Exiguobacterium sibiricum 7-3: one gene and its partner. The protein of the gene in region 2 interacts with the protein of the main gene of each other region in a pairwise test. Links are inferred from orthologs where the notes say so. Each region holds a gene or a part of one and is shown on either strand. Other genes may lie near its edges.

Evidence for each region. The genes of interacting proteins can lie anywhere in the genome.
Region 1: the proteins of yabA (region 2) and dnaN interact in binary tests that used the Bacillus subtilis proteins (3 or more experiments, as listed by UniProt). The link is inferred for Exiguobacterium sibiricum 7-3 from one-to-one orthologs.

Annotation. Positions count from the first base shown.
Region 1 is NZ_KK211190.1:4,153-9,523, reverse strand. The notes cover bases 56-2,962. They hold dnaN (DNA polymerase III subunit beta), read left to right. Parts: upstream 56-895; coding sequence 896-2,029; downstream 2,030-2,962. Other genes in these bases: recF (DNA replication/repair protein RecF), read left to right, coding at 2,393-2,962; yaaA (S4 domain-containing protein YaaA), read left to right, coding at 2,170-2,391; dnaA (chromosomal replication initiator protein DnaA), read left to right, coding at 56-709. In the rest of the region: more of dnaA, read left to right, coding at 1-55; more of recF, read left to right, coding at 2,963-3,547; gyrB (DNA topoisomerase (ATP-hydrolyzing) subunit B), read left to right, coding at 3,558-5,371. UniProt on the Bacillus subtilis protein: Confers DNA tethering and processivity to DNA polymerases and other proteins. Acts as a clamp, forming a ring around DNA (a reaction catalyzed by the clamp-loading complex) which diffuses in an ATP-independent manner freely and bidirectionally along dsDNA.
Region 2 is NZ_JHZS01000006.1:34,832-38,739, forward strand. What follows is about bases 958-3,908. They hold yabA (DNA replication initiation control protein YabA), read right to left. Parts: upstream 2,639-3,908; coding sequence 2,276-2,638; downstream 958-2,275. Other genes in these bases: rsmI (16S rRNA (cytidine(1402)-2'-O)-methyltransferase), read right to left, coding at 958-1,240; P402_RS0100855 (GIY-YIG nuclease family protein), read right to left, coding at 1,218-1,496; P402_RS0100860 (tRNA1(Val) (adenine(37)-N6)-methyltransferase), read right to left, coding at 1,489-2,226; P402_RS0100870 (PSP1 domain-containing protein), read right to left, coding at 2,635-3,465; P402_RS0100875 (DNA polymerase), read right to left, coding at 3,472-3,908. Outside these bases: P402_RS0100845 (AbrB/MazE/SpoVT family DNA-binding domain-containing protein), read left to right, coding at 51-347; more of rsmI, read right to left, coding at 386-957. UniProt on the Bacillus subtilis protein: Involved in control of chromosome replication initiation. Inhibits the cooperative binding of DnaA to the oriC region. Thus negatively regulating initiation of chromosome replication.

The DNA of each region.
Region 1 (5,371 bases), on a different replicon or contig from region 2:
AGATGATATTCAGTTCCTCGCCGGAAAAGAACAAACGCAGGAAGAATTTTTCCACACATTTAATGCCTTGCATAACGATCAGAAACAAATCATCATCTCAAGTGACCGTCCACCTAAAGAAATTCCGACACTTGAAGACCGATTGCGTTCCCGTTTCGAGTGGGGCTTGATTACAGACATCACACCACCGGATCTTGAAACACGAATTGCCATCCTTCGTAAAAAAGCGAATGCGGAACAACTGGATGTTTCCAATGAAGTCATGCTCTACATCGCGAGCCAGATCGATACGAACATTCGTGAACTCGAAGGGGCCTTAACCCGCGTCATTGCTTACGCCAACCTGGTCGGACGGACGATTGATCCGAATGTTGCCGCTGAAGCGTTGCATAACATCATGCCTGCGAGTGAACCACGAAAAGTCACGATTCGTGATATTCAGGAATCAGTCAGTAAGCACTTTAATCTTCCGTTTGATGATTTAAAAGCTAAAAAACGGACGAAGTCGATTGCTTTTCCCCGTCAGATTGCCATGTACCTGTCGCGGGAGATGACAGAAAGCTCATTACCGAAGATTGGTGAGGAATTTGGGGGACGTGATCACACGACCGTCATTCACGCACATGAAAAAATCAGTACACTCGTCAAATCGGATGGAGAAACAGGAAAAGTCATTGAACAAATCAAGCATGAATTGAAGCATTCGTAAACCTGTGGATAAGCTGTGGATAAAAGAGGCTAGTTATCCACAAGTTATCCACATGCGTTTTGGCTCTATACCAAGTTATCCACCGACTTATCCACACTATCCACAGCCCCTAATACTATTATTAAAAAAATATATTATTATGTTATGATGATGTAACGCCCATTTTGAGAGGAGCTTAACGACAATATGCATATTACAATTCAACGGGATACTTTAATCCAAGCAATTCAAGATGTAGCAAAAGCTGTTTCATCCCGGACAACGATTCCGATCTTAACGGGAATCAAACTCGAAGCCCATGGAGATGGTATGACGCTGACAGGAAGCGATACGGAAATCTCAATCGAACGGACCATCTATGCAGAAGAGAACGGCACTTCATATGTCACGGTTCATCGTGCAGGCAGTGTCGTCTTGAATGCCCGCTTCTTTGGGGATATCGTCAAGAAGTTACCGACAGACGAAGTGATCTTGGAAGTTTCACCAAACTTCATGACACGGATTCAATCGGGTACGGCAGAGTTTCATTTGAACGGACTCGATCCGGATGAATTCCCACGCTTGCCGCAAGTCGACGGAGGACAACAGTTCCGTTTACCAGCTGATCTGTTACGGTCAATGATCCGTCAAACGAGCTTTGCCGTCGCAGTACAGGAAACGCGTCCTGTGTTGACGGGTGTTAACTTCTCGGCGGATAAGGACATCTTGACATGCGTCTCGACGGACAGTCACCGGCTTGCCTTACGACGTGCTCAGTTTGAGACGGACAATGAGATTTCGTTCCAAAACGTCATCGTACCGGGAAAAAGCTTAAACGAATTATCCAAATTACTTAGTGATGGTCACGTCGACATTACGATTACGAATCAACAGATACTGTTTAAGATGAAACATGTCTTATTCTTCTCGCGTCTGCTTGACGGAAACTATCCGGATACATCACGTTTGATTCCGGAAGAGTACCGGACTGCGGTCCGCATGAATGCAAAGGAATTACTTCAAGCGATTGACCGTGCATCACTTCTTGCACGGGAAGACCGTAACAACGTCATCAAGTTCGCAGCTGAAGGAACGACGGCAGTTGAAATTTCTTCCCACTCACCGGAAGTCGGTAAAGTGTCGGAGCAAGTCAGTATCTTATCGCTTGAAGGAGAAGAGCTGAAAATCTCGTTCAACTCGAAATACATGATGGATGCGTTAAAGGCACTCGATGCGACGGATATCGAGATCCAGTTCACCGGTTCGATCCGACCATTCATCCTGCACCCGGTTGACCAAGACAACGTCCTGCAGCTGATCCTGCCAGTCCGGACAGCATGATTCATACCCAAGGAACCCTTTACGTTCCTTGGGCTTTTTTTGAAATCCGTATATACGTTCGTTCATTTTGCCAAATCGCAAGTTTTTTAGTACAATAAAGAGTACGTCATTTATAATATGTAGGTAGGAGGAGTCAAACCATGAATCAAATCAAGATTTCAACAGAATATGTCACATTAGGTCAGTTCCTGAAACTTTCTGATATCATCTCGAGCGGTGGACAAGCTAAACCGTTCCTCGCCGAGGTACCCATTCTTGTCAACGGTGAAGTCGATCAGCGACGTGGTCGTAAATTACGGGATGGAGATGTGATTGACGTAGAAGATTACGGTCAGTTCATCATTAAGAACGAGGGAAACTAACGTGCGACTAGATTCGGTCCGGCTCAGTCATTATCGCAACTATGAGTCGTTGGAATTATCTTTTTCCGAAAAGACGAATGTGCTGATCGGGGAGAATGCGCAAGGGAAGACGAATCTCCTGGAAGCCATCTATGTTCTTGCCCTTGCGAAGTCTCACCGGACGACGCATGACAAAGAATTGATTCAGTGGGATGCCGAGACAGCTCGTGTCGAAGGACGGATTCATAAAAGAAGAGGATCTCACTCGCAGGAAATCGCGATTTCGAGTCGCGGTAAAAAAGCGAAGTTGAATCATCTCGAACAGCGCCGGCTCAGTGATTATGTCGGCGCATTGAATATCGTGTTGTTTGCACCAGAAGACTTACACATCGTCAAAGGCAGTCCACAAATCAGACGTCGTTTTTTGGATATGGAAATTGGTCAGGTCAGTCCGGTCTATCTACATGAACTCAGTCAATATTTAAAAGTTCTCAAACAACGGAATGCGTTGCTGAAACAGTTATCGATTAAAGGTGGGGACGAAACGTTTCTCGATGTCTTGACGGAGCAGATGATTACGCTTGCCGTTAAAATCGTTCAGCGCCGTCATCACTTCATTGCCCAGCTCGAAAAGTGGGCACGTCCGATTCATGAAGGAATCAGTCGTGGACAGGAACAGCTCGTCCTTATTTACCGTTCGGATACATTTAGCAATGATTTGCTCGATGTCGAAGGAATGACTGCTTCTTACATGCAGAAGTTTGGTAAAATAAAGACAAACGAAATCCGAAGAGGTGTGACCTTGTTCGGTCCGCATCGGGACGACTTCGAAATGGAAGTCAACGGTCGGAATGTCCAGACTTATGGTTCACAAGGACAACAACGAACGGCAGCACTCTCTTTGAAGTTAGCAGAGATTGAATTGATTCATGAAGAAGTGGGAGAATATCCATTGCTACTTCTAGACGATGTCTTATCCGAGCTCGATGATCATCGTCAAACCCATTTGCTCGATACGATGCAACAAAAGGTGCAAACCATTCTGACGACAACGAGTGTCGATGGAATTGCACATGAAACGATCAAACAGGCGAAGTTGTTCCACGTGAAACAGGGGGCCGTCATTTTGGAAGAGACATCATACAAAGAAATAGTAGGTGAGAAAACCGATGAGTAATCATGAAGATATGGAATTAGAACAAGGGTACGGTGCCGATCAAATTCAGGTGCTTGAAGGTCTAGAAGCCGTTCGGAAACGTCCGGGTATGTATATCGGATCGACTGCATCGAAGGGGCTTCACCATTTAGTGTGGGAAATCGTCGATAACTCAATCGATGAAGCACTTGCAGGATATTGCGATACGATTAAAGTTACGATTGAACCGGGTAATTCGATTCTGGTTGAAGATAACGGACGGGGAATCCCGGTCGATATCCAGGAGAAGATGGGACGTCCGGCAGTTGAAGTCATTTTGACAGTCCTTCATGCCGGCGGTAAATTCGGAGGCGGCGGATACAAAGTATCCGGTGGTCTTCACGGTGTTGGGGCATCTGTCGTTAACGCACTCTCGACGAAACTTGAAGTTTTCGTCAAACGGAATGAAAAATTGTATTACCAAGCCTATCACCGCGGTGTACCGGCTGCTGATTTAGAGATTATCGGTACGTCGGAAGAAACCGGGACGATGATCCGTTTCTTCCCGGATGATGAGATCTTCCAGGAAACACTTGAATACGATTATGATCTGCTTGCGACACGACTTCGTGAGCTGGCATTCTTAAATAAAGGACTGACGATCGAAATTACGGATGATCGTGCGGATGAACCGATTACGCGCAGTTTCCATTACGAAGGCGGAATCAAGTCGTACGTCGAGCATTTAAACCGTTCGAAAGAAGTCGTCCACGAAGAACCTGTTTATGTGCACGGAAACCGGGACGGGATTGAAGTCGAAGTGGCGTTGCAATATAACGATGGTTTTGCAGCCAACATCTACTCGTTCACGAACAATATCCCGACACATGAGGGTGGAACACACGAAACCGGTTTTAAAACGGCTTTGACACGTGTCATCAATGATTACGCGAAAAAATTCGGTCTGATGAAAGAAGCCGACGGTACGTTGTCCGGGGAAGATGTGCGTGAAGGGATGACGGCAATCGTCTCGATCAAACACCCGAATCCACAGTTCGAAGGACAGACGAAAACGAAACTTGGGAACTCGGATGCACGGACGGCAACGGATACGTTGTTCTCGTCTGCGTTTGAACAGTTCATGATGGAGAACCCGACAAGTGCCCGTGCGATCGTCGAAAAAGGAATGATGGCGTCTCGTGCCCGGATGGCTGCGAAACGTGCCCGTGAATTAACACGACGTAAAGGGGTCCTTGAAGTGAGTTCACTTCCAGGAAAGCTTGCCGACTGTTCATCACGTGATGCGACGATTTCTGAAATCTACATCGTTGAGGGTGACTCGGCGGGTGGTTCAGCAAAATCTGGACGTGATCGTCATTTCCAAGCCATCTTACCGATTCGAGGTAAGATCTTGAACGTCGAAAAAGCACGCCTTGATAAGATTCTTGGCAGTAACGAAATCCGGACGATCATTACGGCGCTCGGAACGAGTATCGGTTCTGAATTCAATATCGAGAAAGCCCGGTATCACAAAGTCATCATCATGACCGATGCCGACGTCGATGGTGCCCACATCCGGACACTGTTATTGACATTCTTCTATCGTTACATGCGTCCGCTTGTCGAGCACGGTTACGTCTACATTGCCCAACCGCCGCTTTACGGGATTAAACAAGGGAAAAACATCACGTACGTGCACAACGAACGTGAGTTGAATGAAGCATTAGCAGCACTTCCGGAAAACGCACGATACGACATTCAGCGTTATAAAGGTCTCGGTGAGATGGATCCGGAGCAACTGTGGGAAACCACGATGGATCCGAGTGGTCGTCAAATGCTGCGTGTCGAATTACAGGACGCGATCGA
Region 2 (3,908 bases):
CGATTTTCCAAAAAAAAAGAGAACCTAGACATCAGAGGAGGAACAACAAAATGAAATCAACAGGTATTGTACGTAAAGTAGATGAGCTCGGCCGGGTCGTTATTCCAATCGAACTCCGTCGGACACTTCAAATCGCAGAGAAGGATGCGCTTGAGATTTATGTCGACAACGAGCAGATCATCCTTAAAAAATACAAACCAAACATGACTTGCCAAGTAACAGGTGAAGTATCGGAAGATAACTTCAAATTAGCAGACGGTAAATTGATTCTCTCTCCAGACGGCGCACAACGTGTCCTCGTTGAGTTAAAAGACTTCCTCGACCGTCATTACGCAGGAAACGAATAAGTAAAAAGAAGCGATTCCAAACGGAGTCGCTTCTTTTTTTAGGATTCATGATAACGCAAATACAATTCCTGACGATCGAGTCCCCGCTCTTTGGCAACTCGTTTCAGGGCAGCATTCGGCTTTTCACCTTGTTCGATATACCGTTCAATTTGTTGTAACGGATCCGCTTCCTGTTCCTCTTCCGCCGGTCGCTCCTCGGTCGACCCTTCGACGATGACGACAAACTCCCCCCGGACTTCTTCTCCGGCCCATTCGAGAGCTTCTGTCACAGAACCCCGAATATACTCTTCATACCGTTTGGTCAGTTCGCGGGCTAACGTCAGTTGACGCTCTCCGAGTACATCCCGTAAGGCGCCTAACATCTCTTTAAGACGATGCGGTGCTTCATAGAAGATAAGGCTACCTTTTTCATAACGGACGGTTTCAAGCGCCTCACGACGTTCTTTTTTCTTACGCGGTAAAAAACCATAGTATAAAAATCGTTCTGTCGCAAGACCCGAGGCGACGAGCGCCGTTAATGCGGCGTTTGCTCCCGGTAAGACGACGACCGGAATATCCTCGGCAATCGCTTCTCGAATCAAATCACTGCCTGGATCTGAGATTCCCGGCATCCCGGCATCCGAGACCAGGGCGACCTGTTTTCCCGCATGCAGGTCGGCCAATAGCCGTGCCCCGCTGACTTGTTTATTATGTTCGTGATAGCTGACAAGTTTCGTGTCGATTTTAAAATGATTAAATAATTTCATCGTTTGCCGTGTATCTTCCGCCGCGACGAGATCGGACTCTTGCAAGATGCGGACAGCCCGATAAGTCATGTCTTCGAGATTACCGATCGGTGTCGGCACGATGTACAAACCGGTTGTTTGTCCTTTAAAACTGCTTGTTGCTTTCATGAGATGACCTCCCTCCTTGAATAAGTTGTTCTTTTTTAAGACGCGTCAATTGTTTAATGGCATACTCACGTTTTAAGGCTTCCGACTTTGTTGCGAACGTTTCTGTATATTCGAGCACGACCGGCAGTCTGGCACGGGTATACTTTGCACCTTGTCCGGCATTGTGTGTCGCCAACCGTTTTTCGACATCAATCGCGTATCCCGTGTAGAGACTGCCGTCCCGGCAACGGACGATGTAGATGGCATGTTCAGACATCAAACTGAGTCCGCATCTGCAACGTGTACGTATCGTCTTGTTCGTAGACGATGAAGGGAGGCAATACCTTTAGACCCGGCTTGGCATCTTTGATCCCCTCAATCAACAACATGTTGGCCTCTTTCCCTTCTTTCGGGTAGATAAGCTGCATCCGCTTCGGTTCAAGCCGGTACTGACGCATCAAGGTGACGATATCGAGAAGGCGCTCCGGTCGATGGACGAATGCCGTTTTCCCACCTTGTTTCAAAAGATCTGCGGCCGACCGGATACAATCCTCAAGTGTACATAATACTTCATGCCGGGCAATCGTATAATGTTCACTTATGTTTCGGTTCGACGAGTCATTTGCCAAGAAGTAAGGCGGATTACATGTGACGGCATCGTACAGACCATAACCCAATCGTTTCCCGGCTTCCTTGACGTCACCTTCGATCATTTGCAATTGATCTTGTTTTTCATTCATTTGAATACTACGCTCGGCCATATCAACGAGACGGGGTTGAATTTCAAGCCCTGTGATCGTTCCTTTCGTCCGGTAAGACAAAAATAACGGAATGGCTCCGTTACCGGCACATAAATCGACCAACTTCCCTTGTTGGATCGGCACCCAGGCAAACTGCGCCAGCAATGCGGCGTCCAGAGAGTAGGAAAATACGGTGGGACTTTGAATGATTCGTCCTTCTTTTCCAAGCAGATGATCCAGTCGCTCATCTGATAATAGTTCAGGCATATCGTTCTTCCTTTCTGAAAAAAAGACTGACTCCTAGGAAGTCAGCCTCTCAATGTTTCGTTAACATGGACAAGCAGAACAGACAATCTCCGTCTTTACGGACTTGACCATAATGCAGGTTACAAATATGGAATCCTTCTTGATACAGTCGTCCTAGATTATCATAGCCAGCACCTGTACCGGCTTCCGCCTGCGCTTCTTCTGTAATCGGTTGTTGCTCATCGCGCTCTACCTTCTCACGGAGGTGATGATTCTCAAGATACAGATGTTGGTTCTCTTCCATCATGTAAGCAAGCTGATCCTTCAAAACGCTCAGATGCTCAGTCAGCAAGTGAATCTGTTGCTCGATCGCATCAACACGCGTAATGATTTCTTTTTTATCGACTCTCTCCACGCGTATGCACCCCGTCATTCTTTTGGTCGTTTTTGTTTTACGGCACCGACAGACAGTAGTTCCTCCATCGAGTATGTCAGGACCCGCGAACGGTCTTTCAACTCAATTTGGACGATTTGATCGAGAATGTTCAGACCTACAACCCGTCCTTCACCTTCCGGAACAGTCAATCGTTTTCCGTAATCCGGCAAATCCCGTCGCATTTCTTCGTATGTGTCATTTTCATATTTTAAGCAACACATTAAACGACCACAGACACCAGAAATCTTCGTCGGGTTCAAGGATAGATTTTGATCTTTCGCCATCTTGATCGAAACCGGTTCAAATTCACCTAAAAATGAAGAGCAGCAGAGAACACGACCACACGGACCGATTCCTCCCAGTAACTTCGCTTCATCACGGACGCCGATTTGTCGTAACTCAATGCGTGTCCGGAAAACAGCAGCCAAATCTTTGACGAGTTCCCGGAAATCGACACGACCTTCTGCCGTGAAGTAAAAAATGACTTTATTTCGATCAAATGTATATTCGACGTCGACTAATTTCATATCGAGCTTGTGCTCACGAATTTTTTCGACGCAGACAGCGTGCGCATCAAACGCCGCCATTTTATTTTCACGGACGATCATCGCGTCTTTATCATCCGCGACGCGAAGAATCGATTTCAGCGGCAAGACCACATCATCTTCGTCCATTTGTTTATCGGCAATTACCACTTCACCATATTCAATGCCCCGCACTGTCTCAACGATGACGGATTGTCCTCGTGATAATGACTCTTGTCCAGGTGCAAAATAATAAATTTTGCCCGCTTCTTTAAAGCGAACGCCTACTACTTCTAGCATATCGCTCTACCCTTTCTGTAAGTCAAACATGAGACGCTCAACTGTTAATTGAGGATTAACATTTGCTTCGATCCGCTTAACGGCTGCGAGTACTGCCTGCAACCACCGAGTGATCGTCGTCTGACTTTTTCCACCCATTTGTTCCAGTAATGGTCGGCTGTTTGCATATGTGATCGTTTCCCATGACGGATTCAGTTTAAGATGAAGAACATCTTCAAAGAAACATGTCACAAGTTCCAGACCAATTCGTGCATCTTGCCGATTTTTAAATTGACTCATCCATTTTTCCTGGACAAACAACGGTAAATCCGCCGGACGATTCGCTAATTCCTCCATCAATTGTACCACTGACACTCGCGCATTTACAAACCAGTCTTCGACTAATGCCTGTTCTGCATCCTCGATTTTCGGATAGACCCGGGCAGCAAGTTGCGTTAATTCGT